Regions from separate parts of the Fodinicola acaciae genome, predicted to be linked through region 2. Evidence: riboswitches for the same ligand, from Rfam matches in the RefSeq annotation. Region 2 holds a riboswitch; the other holds the start of a gene.
What was found. A riboswitch is a leader RNA that binds a small molecule or an ion and turns the genes downstream of it on or off. The one in region 2 is predicted to bind ZMP and ZTP.
Positions count from the first base shown of each region.

Region 1: another riboswitch for ZMP and ZTP. It lies ahead of GNX95_RS07245 (serine hydroxymethyltransferase); the one in region 2 lies ahead of folP (dihydropteroate synthase).

Region 1 is NZ_WOTN01000001.1:1,537,589-1,542,377, forward strand. Features, by position in the region: gene GNX95_RS07225 (GAF domain-containing protein) at 1-303, shown strand, start outside; gene GNX95_RS07230 (dihydrofolate reductase family protein) at 281-841, opposite strand; gene infA (translation initiation factor IF-1) at 883-1,107, opposite strand; gene GNX95_RS07240 (GNAT family N-acetyltransferase) at 1,121-1,864, opposite strand; gene GNX95_RS07245 (serine hydroxymethyltransferase) at 2,094-3,359, opposite strand; ZMP/ZTP riboswitch at 3,383-3,490, opposite strand; gene GNX95_RS07250 (hypothetical protein) at 3,537-4,136, shown strand; gene GNX95_RS07255 (alpha-mannosidase) at 4,202-4,789, opposite strand, start outside.
Region 2 is NZ_WOTN01000002.1:518,112-522,900, forward strand. Features, by position in the region: gene GNX95_RS17740 (DNA-directed RNA polymerase subunit beta') at 1-2,608, shown strand, start outside; gene folP (dihydropteroate synthase) at 2,605-3,453, opposite strand; ZMP/ZTP riboswitch at 3,523-3,617, opposite strand; gene GNX95_RS17750 (hypothetical protein) at 3,632-4,096, opposite strand; gene GNX95_RS17755 (M14 family zinc carboxypeptidase) at 4,192-4,789, shown strand, end outside.

The DNA.
Region 1 (4,789 bases), on a different contig from region 2:
GCCCCGGCGACCACGGCTGTCATCGACGTGGCCAACCCGCGCTACGCGACGCTGACGGTCAGCGGCGAGAGCGGCAGCTGGACGCACCGGCTTTCCCATCGGCACGCGGAAATCCTGCGCATCCTGGCCGTGCACCGCGACGGCCGCAGCGCGTCGGAGCTGTCCAGCGACCTGTTCGGCGACCCGTCCCGCACGGTGACCGTACGCGCCGAGATGTCACGGCTGCGCCGGCACCTCGGCGGCGTGCTCAGCCACCGGCCCTACCGGTTTGCCGAACATGTCACCGTCGACCTGCGTCGCTGACCGCATAGCGCAGCGCGACCACGCCACCGGAAAACCGCCGTTCGTCCAGCAGCTCGAGATCCAGCCGTACGCCGCCGGGGAAGAACGGCTTGCCACCGCCGACCACCACCGGCGACTTGATCAGGTGCAGCTCGTCGACCAGGCCGATCGCCTGCGCGGCGAGCTCCGGACCGGCGATCGCGATGTCGCGCCCGGACTCCTCTTTCAGCCGGCGTACGCCGTCGAGATCGAAGTCGCGCTCGATCCGCGTACGCGCGCTGGACGGCTCGGCGAGCGTACGCGAGTAGACGATCTTGTCGGTGGCCCGCCACAACCGCGCCCACTCGCCCTGGACCGCCGGCAGCGAACCCGCCGTCTCCCAGTAGACCATCGTCTCGTACATCCGCCGGCCGTAGAGGTAGGTGCCGATCGGCGCCGCCAGCTCGTTGACGTACGTATGCACGTCCTCGTCCGACGGCGCACCCCAGCCGAAGGCACCTTTTTCGTCCTCGACATAGCCGTCGAGCGACATCAGCATCGAATAGATCAGTTTCGCCATGGCAGTTACCATGCCGTGAGCCGCACCGATGCGTCCACAGGTCAGGATCGATAGCGGAAGATGATCCGGCCACGGGTCAGGTCGTACGGGCTCAGCTCGACCAGCACGCGGTCCTGCAGCATGATCTTGATGTAGTTCCTGCGCACCCGGCCGCTCAGATGCGCGAGCACCTGGTGTCCGTTTTCCAGCTCCACCTTGAAAACGGCGTTACGCAGGCATTCGACGACGGTCCCCTCGACGTCGATGCCGTCCTTGGTTTTCGGCATTTCTCTCCAGTCCTCAGCGGTGTACGAGCTCGAGGTTGCTGCCGGCCCGCCGCGCGCCGATCCCCTCGAACAGTGCGAGCGCCGCATGGTTGGCGGCGTTGATGTCGGCCGACGCCGTCTGAATTCCGTTGCGGTGCAACGAATCGAGCGCATGTGCCAGCATGGCGCGGGCGATGCCGCGACGACGGTATGCGGCGAGCACCGCGATCAGGCCGACGCGCGGCCGGCGGGTCAACGGCGCGACCCGCACCAGGCCGACGTCGCGACCGGCCAGCGTCGCCACCGCGTACGCCGACACGTCGTGCAGCGGCGACAGCACCTCGGCCGGCATCTCCTGCCAGCCGACGGCGGCGTCGACCTCCTCGCGGATCGCGCGATAGAGCGCGTGCACCGGCCGCTCTCGCGCCGCGCCGATCGTCAGATCCGGCGGTCGTACGGCCACGTCCAGGCCGGTCAGCCGCGGATCGGTCGCCAGCACGTATTCCCATTCCCGGCGCCGCGCCACGAAACCGGCGCGTTCCCAGCCGCAGGTCAGGTCGACATCGTCCTCGTCGACCACGGTGTAGAGCGGCCGGGGCAGCTCGGCCAGCAGCACAGCCGCGAGCTGGTCGAAAACCGCGGGGTGCCAGGCATCGACGCTGACGAACACGCGACCGTCCGGACGCCGTGAGACATCGCCGCGACCGACGACCAGGTCGTCTTCCAAGGCGTGCCACTGCCGCGCGGACACGCGGTTGACCACGAGTGTGGAGTCCATTGTTTTCACCTTCCGGAGTGCCGTGCGGCGCTCCGGCGACAACTAGGCCCCTAGGTCAGTCGCCGACCGTGACGAGGCGGGAGAGCACCCACTGATCAACGTTCACGGGTCTCACCTCCTCAGGCGATGTCACGGTCCGGAGCAGACCGTACCAGCCGGATGCCGGCCGGCGTAACGATTATCCGGGCAGGCGGCCGGCATCCTCATCGGCCGCCTGCCCGGATCTGAATCATGCGACCGGGACGCCCGGAGCCGGATATCCGTCCATCAGCGCCTTCACCTCGGCGCGTACCTTCGCGATGGTGTCCTCGTCGCCGGCCTTCTCGGCGGCGACCACGCGGTCGATCCACTCGGCGACGGTGGCCATCTCCGAGGCCGGCAGGCCGCGCGAGGTCAGCGACGGCGTGCCGATCCGGATGCCGGAGGGGTCGAAGGGCTTACGCGGGTCGAACGGCACGGTGTTGTAGTTGACCACGATGCCAGCCCGGTCCAGCGCCTTCGCGGCCGGCTTGCCGGGGATGTCCTTGCTGGTCAGGTCGATCAGCAGCAGGTGGTTGTCGGTGCCGCCGGAGACCAGGTCGAAGCCGCGCTTGGCCAGCTCCTCGCCGAGCGCCTTGGCATTGGTGACGATCTGCCGCGCGTACGCCTTGAAGTCATCGGTGGCCGCCTCCTTCAGCGCCACCGCGATCGCCGCGGTCGTGTGGTTGTGCGGACCACCCTGCAGGCCGGGGAACACCGCGCGGTCGATCGCCTTCGCGTGCTCCTCCTTGGTCATCAGCATCGCGCCACGCGGACCACGCAGCGTCTTGTGGGTCGTCGTCGACACGACGTCGGCGTGCGGGAACGGCGACGGATGCGCACCGCCGGCGATCAGGCCGGCGATGTGGGCCACGTCGGCCAGCAGCACCGCGCCGACCTCGCGCGCGATCTCACCGAAAGCCGCGAAGTCGATGGTGCGCGGGATCGCCGTGCCACCGCAGATGATCAGCTTCGGCCGCTCTGTCCTGGCCAGGTCGCGGACCTCGTCCATGTCGATCCGGCCGGTGTCCTTGCGTACGCCGTAATGCGCCGCCTTGAACCACTTGCCGGTCGCCGACACGCTCCAGCCGTGCGTCAGGTGACCGCCGGCCGGCAGTCCCATGCCGAGCACGGTGTCCCCCGGCTGCAGGAAGGCCAGGTAGACGGCCAGGTTGGCGGGCGAGCCGGAGTAGGGCTGCACGTTGGCATGGTCGGCACCGAACAACGCTTTCGCGCGGTCGGCGGCCAGCGTCTCGATCGGGTCGATGTTCTGCTGGCCCTCGTAGTAACGCTTGCCGGCGTAGCCTTCCGAATACTTGTTGGTGAGTACGGTCCCGGTCGCCTCCAACACGGCGGCGGACACGTAGTTTTCCGACGGGATCATCCGCAGCGTGTCGGCCTGCAACTGCTCCTCGGCCGCGATCAGCGCGGCGAGCTCTGGGTCCTCGGCGGACAGTGCGGGATGGTGTTGGGTCATCGGCTCTCCTGGCGGCTCGGGCTGCGGTGTGCCCAGGCGCGCGACACTCCGGTTGGCTCCCGGATCGCTCCGGGCTGTGCCGCTCCCTCGTGGTCGTTTCCACGTCCCGTACGCCAGTCGCGGCACCGCCCACCCTACCGACTCGCTCGGCTGGCGCAGCAGCCCTACCCTGCCTCCGTGACCGCCGATTTGCAGACGCTCGACCGATTCACGGTGCGTACGCGATACACGTTCAAAGCGACGCAGCTCGACTTTTACATACGCGGTCAGCGGGAGCCGGTGGCTCGGATCGTCAAGCGGGTCACGTCCAACCTCCGCGACCTGGCCGAGATCCGGGTCGGTCGCGGACTCCAGGAGATCGCCGGCTATGCGAGCTTCGGCGGCCACAAGGTCTTCGGACCGCGTTACGGCCTGCTGGGCACCATCGAGTCGCACTTCCGCAACTTCACGTACAGTCCGTGGACGATCGAGCAGAACGACGCTCCGCTGCTGGTCTCACGTGCCGTCGGCGTCAGCTCGATCCGTTACGTGTTTCCGTTCATCCTGGTGCCGGACGGTGTCGTCATGCCGTTCCAGATGGTCTTCAGCAAGCAAGGCAGCCGCGCGGTGAGCGTACGCATCCGCCGCCACACCGGCCTGCGCGCACGCTTCAGCGTCGAGGTCAACGACCCCGCGATCGACCGCCGCCTCGTCATCGCCGCCACGTACGCCATCTGTGGCAGCGACTCCGCCGACATCCGCGAGATCTTCCACGACACCGTCAACCCGCTCCGCTGACACGACGCCGAGGGTGACGTTTCGAGGTGTTCTGACGACCGTCGAAACGTCACCCTCGGGAGGGTCTAGCGAGCCGGTTTGAGGCGTACGGTCACGATCTGGAACGGCCGCAGCGGCACGCGCAGCTCGCCGTCGACCGTCTCGGCGGACTCGAGCGGCCGCTCCAGGAGGTCGACCACACCGGCGGACGCGAGGTCGAAGCCGGCACGTACGGACGCGGTCGTACGTGCGCCGTGTGCCTCGTAGAGCCGCACGACGACATCGCCGGACCGGTCCTCGGCCAGCTTGACCGCCTCGACGATCACACCTGAGCCGGACACGTCGACCAGCGGCTCGGTCGGAGCGCCGGCGCCGACACGCAGCGGCAGGTTGAGCGCGTAACCCTCGGCGACCGCGTCCGGGATGCCGGCGCCGGCGCGGATCGAGTAGGTGAAGCGGTGCACGCCCTGGTCGGTCTCTGGGTCGGGGCTCCTCGGCGCGCGCAGCAGTGTCAGCCGTACGGTCGTCGTCGTGCCACCGCCATCGCGCGTCGTCCGGCCGACGTCGTAGCCGTAGGTGGCGTCGTTGACCACCGCCACGCCGTAGCCCGGCTCGCCCACGTGGACCCAGCGGTGCGCGTAGACCTCGAACCGCGCTGCGTCCCAGCTGGTGTT
Region 2 (4,789 bases):
CGTGGTCGGCCCGCAGCTCAAGCTGCACCAGTGCGGCCTGCCGAAGATGATGGCGATCGAGCTGTTCAAGCCGTTCGTGATGAAGCGGCTGGTCGACCTCAACCACGCGCAGAACATCAAGTCCGCCAAGCGGATGGTGGAGCGTACCCGTCCGGTCGTCTGGGACGTGCTGGAAGAGGTCATCACCGAGCACCCGGTGCTGCTCAACCGTGCGCCGACGCTGCACCGGCTCGGCATCCAGGCCTTCGAGCCGCTGCTGGTCGAGGGCAAGGCCATCCAGATCCACCCGCTGGTCTGCACCGCGTTCAACGCGGACTTCGACGGCGACCAGATGGCGGTGCACCTGCCGCTGTCCGCCGAGGCCCAGGCCGAGGCGCGGATCCTGATGCTGTCCAGCAACAACATCCTGTCGCCGGCGTCCGGCCGTCCGGTCACCGCGCCGACCCACGAGATGGTCATCGGCCTCTACCACCTGACCTCGGTACGCGAGGACGGGATCGGCAAGGACCGCGTCTTCTCGTCGCCGGCCGAGGCGATCATGGCCTACGACGCGCACGAGCTCGACCTGCGCGCGCCGATCAAGGTGCGGGTCCAGGACGTGCTCGGTGTCGACAACGGCGAGGGCGGCGCCCGCTGGGAGTCGCCGGAGGGCTGGCAGCCGGGCAGCGCGGTGCTGCTGGAGACCACGCTCGGCCGGGTCCTGTTCAACGAGACCCTGCCGCCGGACTACCGGTTCATCAACTACGAGATCCGCAAGGGTCAGCTGTCCGCGATCGTCAACGACCTGGCCGAGCGCTATCCGAAGGTCCAGGTGGCGGCGACGCTGGACGCGCTGAAGGAGGCCGGCTTCCGCTGGGCCACCCGCTCCGGCGTGACGATCTCGATCGACGACGTGGTGGTGCCGCCGCGCAAGGCGGAGATCCTGGAGTCGTACGAGGCCGACGCGGAGAAGATCGAGAAGCAGTACCAGCGCGGTGTGATCACCGCGGAGGAGCGGCGCGGTGAGCTGATCCAGATCTGGACCAGGGCGACCAACGAGGTCGCCAAGGAGATGGAGCAGAACTTCCCGAAGACCAACCCGATGTGGCAGATGATCCACTCCGGTGCCCGCGGCAACATGATGCAGGTCCGGCAGATCGCTGGCATGAAGGGTCTGGTGGCCAACCCCAAGGGTGAGATCATCCCGCGGCCGGTGAAGCACAGCTTCCGCGAGGGCCTCACGGTGGCGGAGTTCTTCATCTCCACCCACGGTGCCCGTAAGGGTCTGGCCGACACCGCGCTGCGCACCGCCGACTCGGGTTACCTGACCCGGCGTCTGGTGGACGTCAGCCAGGAAGTGATCATCCGCGAGGACGACTGCGGCACCAGCCGTGGCGTCACGCTGCCGATCGCGTCCGTGGTGGACGGCGTGGTGATCAAGGATCCGCACGTCGAGACCAGCGTCTACGCACGTACGCTCGCCGAGGACGCGTCCGACGCGGACGGCAACGTGATCGTGGCCGCCGGCAGCGACCTGGGCGACGTGAGCATCGAGCGGCTGGTCGCCGCCGGTGTCACCGACGTCAAGATCCGGTCGGTGCTGACCTGTGAGGCGGCGCTGGGCTGCTGCGCGGTCTGCTACGGCCGGTCGCTGGCCACCGGCATCCCGGTGGAGGTCGGCGAGGCGGTCGGCATCATCGCCGCGCAGTCGATCGGTGAGCCCGGCACGCAGCTGACGATGCGTACGTTCCACACCGGTGGTGTGGCCGGCGACGACATCACCCTGGGTCTGCCGCGGGTCACCGAGCTCTTCGAGGCTCGGGTGCCCAAGGGCAAGGCGCCGATCGCCGAGGCGGCCGGCCGGATCCGGATCGAGGAGACCGAGAAGGCGCGCAAGATCGTCATCGTGCCGGACGACGGCAGCGACGAGGTCGCGTATGACAAGATCTCCCGCCGGTCCCGGCTGCGGGTCACCGACGGCGATCACGTCGAGGTCGGCGAGAAGCTCACCGAGGGTGCCGTCGACCCGCACGAGGTGCTGCGGATCCTCGGCCCGCGTCAGGTGCAGCTGCACCTGGTCCGCGAGGTCCAGGAGGTCTACCGGTCGCAGGGTGTGCAGATCCACGACAAGCACATCGAGGTCATCGTCCGGCAGATGCTCAAGCGGGTCATCATCATCGACTCGGGTTCCACCGACTTCCTGCCCGGCGCGCCGATCGAGCGTGCCTCGTTCGAGGCGGAGAACCGTCGCGTGGTGGCCGAGGGTGGCGAGCCGGCCTCCGGCCGTCCGTCCCTGATGGGCATCACCAAGGCGTCGCTGGCCACCGACTCGTGGCTGTCCGCGGCCTCCTTCCAGGAGACCACCAGGGTGCTCACCGACGCCGCCATCGCGGCGCGCAGTGACTCGCTGCTGGGCCTGAAGGAGAACGTCATCATCGGTAAGCTCATCCCGGCCGGTACGGGCATCTCCCGTTACCGCAACATCCGGGTCGAGCCGACCGAGGAGGCGCGTGCCTCGGTCTACTCGATGTCCCCGTACACCGACAGCGGCGACTACTCGGTCTTTGGACAGGGCAGTGGCCAGGCGGTGCCGCTGGACGACTACGACTACGGCGGCTACAACCGCTAGGAGTCCGCGCTAGCCGGAAACCGGCCGTCTCCCTCCCGGGAGGCGGCCGGTTCCCGTCGTACGGCGTCCAGTGCCTGGAAGACGGTGAGCGCGTCGCGAATGGCGGCGACATCGTGAGTGCGGATGAAGCCGACACCGTGGCAGGCGGCATACAGCTCCGCCGCCAGGGTGGCGGGGCCGATCTGGTCGAGATCGCGGCCGGTGACCGTACGCAGGAACGACTTGCGCGACGGCGAGACCAGGACCGGCACCCCGAACCGTGACTTGAGCGCACTCAGCTGGTTGAGCGCCAGCATCGACGGCTCGGGAGTCCGGCCAAGGAAATAGCCGAGCCCCGGATCGATGACCAGCCGGTCCCGGTCGACACCGGCCGCCTGCAGCGCGGTCAACCGCTCGTGGAAAAACCGTTCGATGCCGGTCCACACCGTCTCGGCGGCGGTCAGGACCCGGGTGGCCGGTCCGCTGCGCTGCACCGAATGCATCACGATCAGCTGGCAGCTGAGCTTGGCCAGCTCCCGGTATCGGCCCGGATCGGGAAAGCCCTGGATGTCGTTGAGGTACGCGGCGCCGTGCTCGCTGGCGAAACGCTGGGTCTGTGGCCGGAAGGAGTCGACCGACACCGGGATGCCGGCGGCGACCAACTCGTCGAGGACATCGGCCAGGCGCCGGATCTCCTGCTCGGCGGTCAGCTGCCGCGCATCGGGGTGACTGGCCGCCGGGCCGAGCTCGATGATGTCCGCGCCGTCGGCGCGCAGCCGCCGCGCATGTGCCAACGCGTCCCGCGCGGCGAGGAATCTGCCGCCGTCGGAAAACGAGTCGGTGGTGATATTGACGACCCCGACCAGCTGGGGCCGCTCGAAACCACCTAGCAGCGACGAATCCGGATGCACCACAGCCGCGCCTCCCAGAGCCATTCCAGAGGCCCAGGCGTACGGCACGAACATCCCGAGGGATGGAGCCGCTCCCCGATGGTCACATCCATCTCGACACGCCAGTTACGACTCGGCAACACCTTACCAACGCTCAGCCGGACGGCTGCTCGTAGAAGGCGCGTACCGGCCGGGTCGACAGCAGGATGCCGGCCGCCAGCAGCGAGCCACCGCAGACCAGGGTCGGCAGGAGATAGACGGCCATCTGTGGCTGGACGCCGAAACTCACGACGGCCATCCCCGCTAAGATGACGCCACCGATCAGGAACAGCGGTCCGAGGATCTGCGCGAGCAGCTTCATGTAGACCCACGGCCGCGGGCCACCCCACCAGCCGCGGAGGATGATCGCGGACACCGCGAGAGCCCAGAAGACCACCCAGAAGACGGTCGAACCGCTGGTTTTCGGGTCGTGGAACAGCGAATAGACCGACAGCGCGAGCATGCACAGCCAGCACAGCATCAGCAGCCCCCAACCCAGGTGCAGTTGCACTGGCCGCGGCTCGGTCAGCGTGTGCGCGCGTTTGGGCGGCACCTTGGACAGGCTCGGAAAGTAGGTCACGACCTGCAGATTAGTGTCCGATAGAGGTCGGCGCCGGCGGCATTCCGGTGCTTTGCCTTTATGTTGAGGCTGTCTTGGGGAAACGGAGCCTTGGCGTGCGAAAACTCGGATGGGTGGCCGCGACCGCGGCGGCACTGGTGATCGGCGGGGGACTGGCCGCGGCGCGACCGGCTGCGGCGGCGACGTGCGACACGGTGTCGACGACGCCGGTGTTCGCCGGGAAGATCCCGACGGCCAAACAGGTGCTCGGGTTCGATCTCGGCAGTCGGCAGGCCACCGGCGACCAGCTCAACCAGTATCTGGCCGCTGTCGACCGGGCCAGCGACCAGTTGGTCACCGGCACCTTCGCGACCACCGCGACCGGCCGGCGGCTCACGTACGCTTTGGTGTCACGCAAGAAGAATCTCTCGCCGGCCGCGCTGCGCCAGCTGAGCCACGACGCCGAGCTGCTGCGCCGGCCCGACCTGCCGCCGGCGGTCGCCACGGCCATCCAGGCGCGGATGCCGGCGATCCTCTGGCTGTCGGCCAACGTGCACGGCAACGAGCCGGCCGGCGGCGACGCGGTGGACCGGATCGCGTACGAGCTGACCGACCGCACCGACTGCGTCGCGAGCCGCATCCTGGACAACGCCGTCGTCGGCCTGATCCCGTCGCAGAACCCGGACGGTCGGGCCGCCAACACCCGGCAGAACG